Regions from separate parts of the Pseudoalteromonas sp. ABV4_021 genome, predicted to be linked through region 2. Evidence: predicted binding sites of a transcription regulator. Region 2 holds the regulator's gene; the other holds the start of a gene.
What was found. The regulator LexA, encoded in region 2, represses DNA repair genes until DNA is damaged. The targets are predictions, from matches to a motif close to TACTGTATNNNNATACAGTA.

Region 1 (5,466 bases), 620 kb from region 2:
ATGCCGCGCTGTAGACATGCGCACGAGTTGATTCATCACGTGTAACAAGGCCTTTTTCGTGCATGATTTGTAGCATTTTAAGCACAGTGGTGTAGCCTATTTTTTGGCTTTCACTGATATGTTCATGCAAAGTGCGAACAGTGGCGGGCTGTATACGCCACAGCACATTAAGAATGTTGAGTTCTGCACTTGTTGGCACGCGTTTATTCTTATTCATAATTACGTCACTTTTCGTAGGTTGTTATTTACTCTACGAGATAGAGTTTATTTGTCAACCAATTAATCCTTGCATGTTTTGCTTGTAACGTCGGGATAAATTGAGATTGGCGCCGTCTTTTAAGGTAACAATATAGTCGCCGTTATCAGTAGGGCGAATTTCGCGTATTGCTTGCTTTTTGATGATCGCAGAGCGATGGATGCGAATAAAGCCAAATGGCGATAGCTGCTGTTCCATTGAAGATAATGTTTGGCGATGTAAAATCGTTCGCTCATCTTGGTTGAGGTGCAATTCAACGTAGTTTCCAGCGCCGCCAACCCAAGAAATTTCATCAGGTGTTAAAAATTTTATTCTACCGGCGTCTTTTAAAACGATTTGCTGGTCATCTAATTGGTTAGACGAAAATCGTTGTACCAGTGAGCTCATCAATTCAAATTGCTGTTTTTCAGGCGCGAGCATTCTGGCTAGCTTATCTAATGTTTTGCCTAAACGAGAATTGCCCATTGGTTCTAAAATAAAATCAAATAAACCACATTCAAATGCCTTAGCTGCATCAACGCGATTGCTTGATAATAATATGATTTCAGTTGAGTCTGCTAATGATTGAAGTGTAGGCCAATCATGTTCTTGAATAAGCTCATTTTGTACAAAAAGTACTTTGGCACTGGTTTTTTTACAGGCTGCTATTAATTTGGCAAAACAAGATTCAACATTTGTTAGCTCAAAAAGTGAGTTGTCGATTTGTTGTGACAGAATGTCTGAGAATGTTGGGTCGTTGTGACCGACGACTAGATTGTATCTATCCATTTTATCCACCTAATTACGATGCCTTTCGTAATTAATATTACGAAACTTGTCGTAATAGTCAACGAATAAATGTAAGTAGATGTAAATAGATTGATTTAAAAGGGTTTTAAAGAAAAGGGCGAAACATTTCGCCCTTACACATATTAATTTTTTAACTGCTCAAGAGCGTGCTCGCCCCAGCCTGTTAGTTGATTATTTTTAAACACAAGCGGCGTACATTCGTCTTTTGTTGTTTTACCGTCAGAATGAATAGAGTTTGTTGCGTAGTAAAGAACGCGATATTCAGTGTCGTTTTGTTTTACTAGCTCAGAAAAATTTGGCGTACCAAGTTTATTGATCACGTGTTGATACTCTTTTCCAATTTCCATATTGGCAATCGCTTTGCGGTTTTTTTCATGGGTTCTTTCCCAGCTAGATGAGTAGTCTGATTTGCCTTCACCGCCTACTGCAACAACACAGCCTGTTAAAAGTGGCAATGTGAGCGCTGATGCTAAAACTAAGTATTTCATAGAAGATCCTTGAATGATATTTCAAATATTATAATTTTCTAGTTATTAGCAGAAATAGTGCCAAAAAATTAAATTGCTATTTATCAGTGGTTTATTGTTTTTGGCTTTTCTTCTTTTGGTGATATTTACGAAATGTTAGTGACTTTGACTAGTTGCCATAGCCGAATATATTTTCCTTTCAAGATGTTTTAATCGTCGTTTTCTGCGGATATTTATTGTACCTAAATGAACATTTACAAAACTTTAATGTTCTACTTATGCTGTTATCTGCATTCATTTTCTTATCAATAATCAAATGCAAATAAAGGCATCTTAAAACTTAATACGCTGCAAAATAAAAACTTGCTGAATCAAATAAGTTTGATACATAATAAACTGTATATATAAACAGTGCTTTGTGATTTTGAAAAAATTTATACATATTGATATGGATTGTTTTTATGCAGCAGTCGAAATGCGAGACAATCCAGAGTTGAGAGATAAGCCAATCGCAATTGGCGGTAAACACCGTCGTGGTGTGTTGGCAACGGCAAACTATATTGCGCGTCAATATGGTGTGCGCTCAGCTATGTCTAACTATAAAGCGCTGCAACTGTGCCCAGAATTACTGATTGTTCCTGGCAGAATGGCAGTATACAAAGAAGTGTCTAATCAAATTAGAGAGATTTTCGCCAAATACACAGATCTGATTGAACCGCTTTCTTTAGATGAAGCCTATTTAGATGTAACCGATTGCACGCAGCACTCTGGTAGCGCAACGCTTATCGCTAATGCGATTCGTGATGAGATTTTTGAAACAACAGGATTAACGGCATCGGCGGGAATCGCACCCATTAAATTTGTGGCGAAAATTGCCAGTGATGAAAACAAACCAAATGGCTATTGTTTGATCCCACCTCATCGGGTGCAGGGGTTTCTTAAAGCGCTTAACCTTAAAAAAATTCCTGGTGTAGGCAAAGTAACCTTAGAGAAATTGAATGCATCAGGTTTATTTGTTGGTGAAGATGTATTAAACCTTGGTTTAAATCAAATGCAGGTAAAGTTTGGCACCTGGGGCGCAGAGTTATTTAAAAAGTGTAATGGCGAGGTGATTGGCAAGATAAATACATCACGTATTAGAAAGTCACTTTCAGTTGAGCATACCTACGAATATGATAAAACATCGCTAGAACAATGCTTAGAAGAGCTACCAAAATTAAAAGATGAGCTTGATACAAGGCTGCAAAGTAAAGGGTTGTTAAACAAAGTATCCAAGCTTTCGGTAAAAGTTAAGTTTAATGATTTTGTTTCAACAACCGCGGATTACAGCTGCACCCATTTAGATGATGATATTTTTACGCGTTTAATTGAAAAAGCCTACTTACGAGGTGGAAATAAAGGCGTGAGATTACTCGGTTTAGGTGTTGGCTTGTCTGAAAATAGCTACGAACAAGAGCAGCTTGCAATGTTTGAATCTTGATTTTTATAAATTTGCCCTCATATTTAAGCCATCTTTTCTAAACTTACGCGACAACATTGCGCGTATTTATTCGTTCAGTAAGGTTCAAAAATGACTTCACCAAAGGCCCTGCAAGCGGCATCAATTTCAGATTTACCTCAATATGTTGATAGTTTAATTATTATCTCGCCAGACTTAGCATTACTCCCTAATGATTTTCGCGATAGCGTAATGGCTACTGCGCAATTCGATAAGCGCATAGGCCAAAAAGCATTATTATTGGTGAATGACAATGCACCTGGAAAACGTTTAGTGATTGCACCAACAGGTCCTTTAGAGCGTGACTATGACGATGTGCGCCGCTATTTCGACGCGGCAAAACAAGGTGTACTAGAAGCAAAACAAGCGGGTGCAACAAACCCTGCAATTTTAGTCTTGGGTCAATTAGATGAGCGTTATCAGCAAGCAACAACCGTAGCGTATTTAGGTGCTTGCCAAGCATTATGGCAACCGCTTGAAGCACGTGAATTCCACGGTGCGGCAATTGAACCAATTCAATCTATTACTGTTATTGGCGAATTTGATAGCCACTATGCAAATGCTATTGCACAAGGTCAGTACGCTGCGCGCGACCTTTGCGGTACTGAACCCGAGCGTATGGCACCTCCTAAATTTGCAGAGTACTGTGAAAGCTTGTTTGCCAACAGTGCAGTATCGGTAGAGGTGATTTCAGATACTCAATTTATTGATAAAAATTACCCAATGCTTAGCACGGTAGCGCGCGCATCATACGCGGTAGAGCGTCATCACCCGCGTGTTGTTAAGCTTGAATATGTGCCTGAAGGTGATATTGAACGTACGCTATTATTTGTTGGTAAAGGCCTTGTTTACGACACAGGTGGTGCAGACTTAAAAGTAGGTGGTGCAATGGCTGGCATGAGCCGTGATAAAGGTGGCGCTGCATCAGTTGCTGGCTTTATGAAGAGTATTGCTGAACATCAACCTAAAGGGGTTAAAGTAGTAGCCTACTTAGCAGTTGTTCGTAATTCCATCGGCTCTGACTGTTTTGTACCAGATGAAATTATCACTAGCCGTGAAGGCGTGCGCGTACGCATTGGTAATACTGATGCGGAAGGACGCTTGGCAATGGGCGACCTATTAAGTGAAATTAAAGATGTCGCTAAGGGTGAAGTTAACCCCGTCGTATTTACCGTTGCAACATTAACAGGGCACGCTGCACGAGCAATGGGACCTTATACTGCGCTTGTTGAAAATGGTGCGTCAAGAGCGCTTAACTTATCGCACAATATCGCAACGCAAGGTGATTTATGGGCTGATGGTTCTGAAGTATCGCGCGAACGCCGTGAAGACTATAGCTTTATCGCACCTAAAACGTTAGCAGACGACGTATTGTCGAGTAACAATGCGCCATCAGCAATTACTGCCCGTGGCCATCAGTTCCCAATGGCATTCTTAGCTGTGGCATCAGGTCTTGATAAGCACGGTGCAAATTCAGAACTGCCAATTCCTTACATTCATGTTGATATTGCGGGCAGTGGTGTTGAGGGCGGCGACTGGCAACACGGCAAACCAACTGCAGCGTCACTTGCAAGTATTTACGCGACATTTTGTAAATAACTTTAGGTGCAAGTAGTTACTGCTTATCAGAGCCTAAGGTTAACCTATCTCGACTCGTGATAAGGCGTTAGTAATTGTACTTAGCTATAAAAAGGCCGAACAGTTGTTCGGCCTTTCTTGATGTATCAATAAACTCTAGGGTCTGTTGATCTTTGCTGTTCTATTTTTGTTCTGTTTGAACGTGCTTTTATCGCGGCGCTCGATGTGTGGCCTAGTAATCTAAGCGAATATTGAGCAAAGCTTACGCGTCCTGCTCTCGCCCCTTACCTACATCCATGTAGGCAACAATGAGAAAAGTGCGCTCAAAAGAACCGTTCGGCAGCGCTTGATTGGCTTTTCTACTGTGTTATCGGCTGGCTCACATAGAATAACTATGCCACGCAGCCTCTGCCTTGTATAAAAGCCAATCAAACTGCTGCAAAAACGAACTTAAAAGGTCAACAGACCCTAGTATTACTCTAATTTAAAGCGATTCACCACAGCATTCATTTGTTCACTGCTGGCTATCAGCTCATTGCTGGCGCTATTTAATTGATGGGTGTTATTTAGTGACTCATCTGCCATGCCCGCTAGTTCATTGATGCGCATATTTGCTTCGCTAGCTGCTTGGCTTTGCTCACCTGTTGCACGGGCAATTTGGCTATTCATTTCAGAAATGACATTCATTAGCTCATCTATTTGATTGAGCACCTCATCGGCTTGACTGGCCTGATTGACAGTGTCGCGAGAGGTTGACTGCGACGCACTTACCGCAGATACCGCTTCTTGCGCACCTTGCTGTAACTTTTGGATCATTTGTTGAATTTCTTCCGTGCTTTGCCCTGTACGACTAGCAAGTGTTCTTACTTCATCTGCAA
Region 2 (5,466 bases):
CCGATATCTTTATGGTTAGTGGTAAATAGCCAACGTTTTAGTCCTGTTGGCGTATGATGGTGGTGATGAGATTCAGCTAGTGTTGTCATTATTGTGCTTCTCCCACAGATTCTTGAATATCACTTGGTTGCACTGAATCGCCAGTGTTATTACCCCAAGCATTTCGCTCATAGGTCACTACTGCCGCTAACTCTTTTAGTGACAACATTTTGCTATAGCCTTGCATTGCTGTTGCTGGCTTGCCATGAACCACAATATCGATATGAGCTTTAACATCGCCAAGTGCTATTGGGCTATCTTTTAGCGCTGGGAACACACCTGGCAATCCCATTCCTGTAGGTTGGTGACACGCAGCACAATTAGCCATATACACTTGTTCTCCTAGCGTCATTAGCTCATCTTGAGATAATGTAAGATCAAGTGATGCTTTTTCTGCGGCCGCTGCTTGCGCTTTTTCAAGCTGCGCATTTGCCAACCACTGTTCAAATTCAGCAGGCTCTTTAACTTCAACAACCACAGGCATAAAGCCATGGTCTTTTCCGCATAACTCCGCACATTGACCGCGATAAATACCGGCCTCATTGACTTTAGTCCACGCTTCGTTGATAAAGCCTGGGTTAGCATCTTTTTTAACCGCGAATTCAGGTACCCACCAAGAGTGAATTACGTCGTCCGAAGTCATTAAAAAGCGTACTTTTTTTCCTTTTGGAATAATAAGCGGTTTATCAACATCTAACAGGTAGGTTTCTGTTTTTTGATCTTGGTTGGTGATTTGTTCACGTGGAGTCGAAAGAACAGAATAAAACGACACATCGTGGTCAAGATATTCATAATGCCACTTCCATTGTGACCCTGTAACTTTAATCGTTAGGTCAGCTTTAGTGGTGTCTTCCATGGCAATCAAGGTTTTGGTTGCAGGCACTGCCATACCAATCAAAATTACAAATGGAATTGCTGTCCAGAGTATTTCAATTTTGGTACTTTCATGAAATTGAGCAGGCACTGCTCCTTTTGATTTGCGGTGATGGATTATTGCCCAAAACATAATGGCAAATACCACTAATCCAATAACGCAACAGATATAGAAAATTGTCATATGGAGCTCGTAGACATCACGGCTGATGTCTGTCACCCCAACAGGTAAGTTATATTGACTCGTCCCAACTGCTAAAAAAGGAAAGCTCAATAGTAACCATAAGGATAGCTTCACTAGCCTCATGCTCGCTCCTTAGCTAATTATTATTATGTTGTTAGGAAATGGTCAGTGAAAGTTTTAGCGATTAAATCGCACGACGCACTACAGCATCACTCCATTTTCTTTATTATATTTGTTTTCTAAAAGCCGCACTTTGCTTAAAAAGAAAACAAGGTTACTACTAAGGTCTAGTAAACGATTAAATTTTACGCAAGTCAAATTTAAGATAAATTTTTTATAAATCTATAAGTTAGCGATTTTTGAAGATGTAAAAATAGAAGGGGCTATAGTAAGAAATAGGGTGTTTAAAAGCAGGTTGAGGCTAGTAAGGTTACTCACTAGCCAAGGTCAACAAAAGTGTATTACATCCAGTCGGCATTTCTAATAACACCAACCGCAAGGCCTTCGATATTAAAATGGCCATGCTCTAAATCGACTTTAATTGTGTCAAATTCATCATTTTCTGCATGTAACAGTACTTGTTTGCCTGCTTTTTCAAAACGCTTTACCGTTACATCTTCATCAACACGGGCTACAACCACTTGCCCATTATTAGCCACTGGCGTGCGATGAACAGCTAGCAAGTCTCCATCCATAATGCCGATATCCTTCATACTCTCACCACGTACACGCAGTAGGAAATCTGCACATGGGTTAAATAGGTTAGGATCAACTTGATAATGGCTTTCAATGTGCTCATTAGCCAAAATAGGTGAACCTGCGGCGACTTGACCAATTAACGGTAAACCTAATTGCTCTGGTTCATCTTCTTCCACTAAACGAATACCGCGGCTAGCGCCGGGCACCATTTCAATTACGCCTTTTTTGGCTAATGCTTTTAAATGCTCTTCTGCAGCGTTTGCACTTTTAAAACCGAGTGTCGATGCGATTTCTGCGCGCGTTGGCGGCATGCCAGTATCTTTAATAAATACTTTAACAAGTTCTAAGATTTGTGCCTGACGTTTTGTTAATGGTCTCATTCACTGGTTTTCCATACAGTACAGATAACTGTGAGTATATACAGTTATTCTTATTTCGCAACTTTTAATTATTTGATAATTAGCACTATGCTTAGTTACAGACGATAATTGCTGCAAATCAAAAATCATCGCAGTAAATTGCTTTATTTTTCCTCTGGCACGACCAGTTATTTAATCTTTTAGAGTTAACTGGTATGCTAGCGCCCCTTTTGTTTTTAGGTTGGTGTTATGAAGTTGGTTGGCTCTATGATTCAGTGGTTTGCAAACGGTATGAACAAGCTTTTAGTGCGTTCGAAAATTGTACCTGAACACCCTTTAGACAACCTAGCAATAGATAAAAACAAGCCGACCGTTTACATCACATTATTAAATTCTTTTTCTGATTTAGCCGCGTTGCGCAGCACCTGTAAAAAGCTCGGCTTACCTGACCCTCAGGTCACTCAGCAAATTGGTGATAAACAAGTTCCAAGATACATTCCAATTCACCACCGCTCGCCACTGTTTGGTAAAGCCAAAAAAGACAGTCCAGCGCTCGAAATCAGCGAAGAAATATTTGCAGCATTAAAGCAATCTGACGTTACCGATTTACAAGTTATTCCGGTCACCATTTTATGGGGACGCAATCCAGGCAAAGAAAAGCCAGGCCTTGGCACTATTTTATCCAGTTCTCTTACACCAAGCTGGTTGCGTAAGGTATTTGTCGTATTACTATCTGGCCGCGACAACTTAATTCGTTTTAGTCGTCCATTAGAACTATCGCAGCTTACTAGTAAGCAACAAAGTGATGATTTACCACATAAACTCATTCGTGTTGCCCGTGTTCACTTTAAACGTCAGAAACTTGCTGCGCTTGGCCCTAAACTGCCATCTCGCGACCAGTTGTATCAAGGTCTTTTAGCATCAAGCACTGTCAAAGCTGCGATTGAAGGTGAAGCAAAAAGTAAAAACATCTCAATTGTAGAAGCGCGACAAAATGCCATAAAACTAGTTGATGAAATTGCTGCCAACTATAACGAATCAATGATCGGTGTTTCTGAGCGCATTCTTACTTGGCTGTGGACCAAGCTATACAACGGTATTGAAGTAAATAACCCTGAACGAATTCAAGAGCTGACAGATAAAGGCCACGAAATTATCTATATGCCTTGCCATCGCAGCCATATGGATTACTTATTACTCACCTATGTTATTTATCATCAAGGTTATGTGCCACCACATATTGCAGCAGGTATAAACTTAAGTTTTTGGCCTGCAGGCCCAATATTTAGACGCTGTGGCGCCTTTTTCTTACGCCGTTCATTCAAAGGCAACAAGCTTTATTCCGCAGTGTTCCGTGAATACTTAAGCCAGTTATTTATAAAAGGCTACGCTGTTAAGTTTTATACCGAAGGTGGCCGCAGCCGAACTGGCCGTTTACTTCCACCTAAAACCGGTATGTTAGCGATGACATTACAATCAATTTTGCGCGGTATTGATCGTCCAATTTCAATCGTGCCTGTATATATTGGTTACGAGCATGTAATGGAAGTTAACACCTACCTTGGTGAACTTGCTGGGCAAAAGAAGAAAAATGAGTCAGTACTGGGTGTCTTCAAAACTCTACGTAAGCTCAAGAATTACGGCAAAGGTAATGTAAATTTTGGCGAGCCAATCAACATTAACCAGTATCTTACCCAGCACCAGTCAAATTGGCGCGACAGCATTGCTGCAGATGAAAAGCCTAATTGGCTAACGCCAATGGTTGGCAAACTTGCTGATTCAGTGATGGTCAACATCAATAATGCGGCTGCGATCAATGCCGTTACTTTAATCTCATCTATTTTGTTAAACACCGAAAAACAAGCGATGACGCGTCACGAGCTCATAGCTTGTATGACAAACTACCTGAGATTGCTCGAATTAGCGCCTTACAGCAAAGATGTCAGTATGCCAAACAAAAGTGCTGAAGAGCTGCTTGAACACGCACTCACGTTAGATAAGTTTGAAGTGATTACGCAAGGGCGAGTTGAAGTAATCCGTATTCAAGACACACAAAAAGTATTATTGAACTATTACCGTAATAACGTACTGCATTTATTCGCAGTACCAAGTCTAATTAGCTCAATCTTAATTAGCCAAAAACACATTTCTCGCGACCAGCTAATCAAGCAAGTTAACGCGTTATATCCGCTCTTTAAACAGGAGTGGTTTATGCAACCGTATTGCGAAACATATCTAAATGACTCACTTGAAGCCTTGAGCGGTATTGGGTTATTAACCGTTGAAAACGATGCGATTTCAGTTAATCCTAGCAGCAAATCTCTAGCTCAGCTTAACTTGTTAGCACGCTTTATCCAGTGCACATTAATTCGCTATGCCAGCGTAATTAAATTAATTCTGGCAAGTGACAGCGTTTCGCGCGACCAGCTTGAAACGCAAAGCCAAGACTTTGCACAACAGCTTGCACAGCTATTTGGTATCGATACACCAGAATTCTTCGATAAAAAAGTATTGTCTGGCTTTATTAGCACGCTTAAGCAAAACCACATGATTGATGATTGCGAGCAAGGGCGCATCACAGGCAATGAGACAACGAAGCAGTTGAGTCAAATCATTCTAAAACAACTAAACCCAAGTATTGCCAGTGCACTCGAAGACTAGCCGTCACAGCAACAAAAAAAGGCGGTACACACCGCCTTTTTTATCCATATTTTCTAATCACACCTTCTTGAATCGTCGAGGCAATTAACTCACCTTGTTGATTAAAGAACTGCCCTCGCACCAACCCTCTACCACCACTGGCAGAAGGGCTATCTACTGCATATAAAATCCATTCATCTAAACGGAATGGGCGATGAAAGTACATAGCATGGTCAATGGTGGCTACTTGCATATCCGGCTGTAAAAATGACAAACCATGCGGTTGTAACGCTGTAGGTAAAAATTCAAAATCAGAAGCGTATGCCAGCAAATATTTATGTACTCGCGGGTCATTTGGCATATCACCATTAGCTTTAAACCATACATAACGCTCAGCAAGGGTTACTTCTGGCTTAAACGGATTTTGAAAATTAACCGGTCGCATTTCAATTGGCTTGTCACAAATAATTTTATTGCGAATTTTTTCTGGGATAAGTTCTTTGTGTTCGCGATAAACATCCAATGAGGATGGCAGCTTTTCAGGTCCTGGTACGTTAGGCATCGCCGCTTGGTGAGTCACCCCCTTTTCATCCACTTGAAAAGAAGCAGTCATATAAAATATCGGCTTACCAAATTGAATCGCTTTAACTCTACGGGTGCTAAAACTGCGGC

Region 1: the regulator LexA is predicted to act here: its motif matches at 1,907-1,926, upstream of dinB (DNA polymerase IV).

The regions. Positions count from the first base shown of each region.
Region 1 covers NZ_JBSWVB010000001.1:2,277,547-2,283,012, reverse strand. Annotated here, with positions in the region: gene ACXAFE_RS10635 (BlaI/MecI/CopY family transcriptional regulator) at 1-217, opposite strand, end outside; gene ACXAFE_RS10630 (LytR/AlgR family response regulator transcription factor) at 272-1,024, opposite strand; gene ACXAFE_RS10625 (DUF3192 domain-containing protein) at 1,168-1,533, opposite strand; gene dinB (DNA polymerase IV) at 1,937-2,992, shown strand; gene ACXAFE_RS10615 (M17 family metallopeptidase) at 3,083-4,609, shown strand; gene ACXAFE_RS10610 (methyl-accepting chemotaxis protein) at 5,063-5,466, opposite strand, start outside.
Region 2 covers NZ_JBSWVB010000001.1:2,892,549-2,898,014, forward strand. Annotated here, with positions in the region: gene ctaD (cytochrome c oxidase subunit I) at 1-89, opposite strand, end outside; gene coxB (cytochrome c oxidase subunit II) at 89-1,219, opposite strand; gene lexA (transcriptional repressor LexA) at 1,558-2,175, opposite strand; gene plsB (glycerol-3-phosphate 1-O-acyltransferase PlsB) at 2,404-4,815, shown strand; gene tesB (acyl-CoA thioesterase II) at 4,856-5,466, opposite strand, start outside.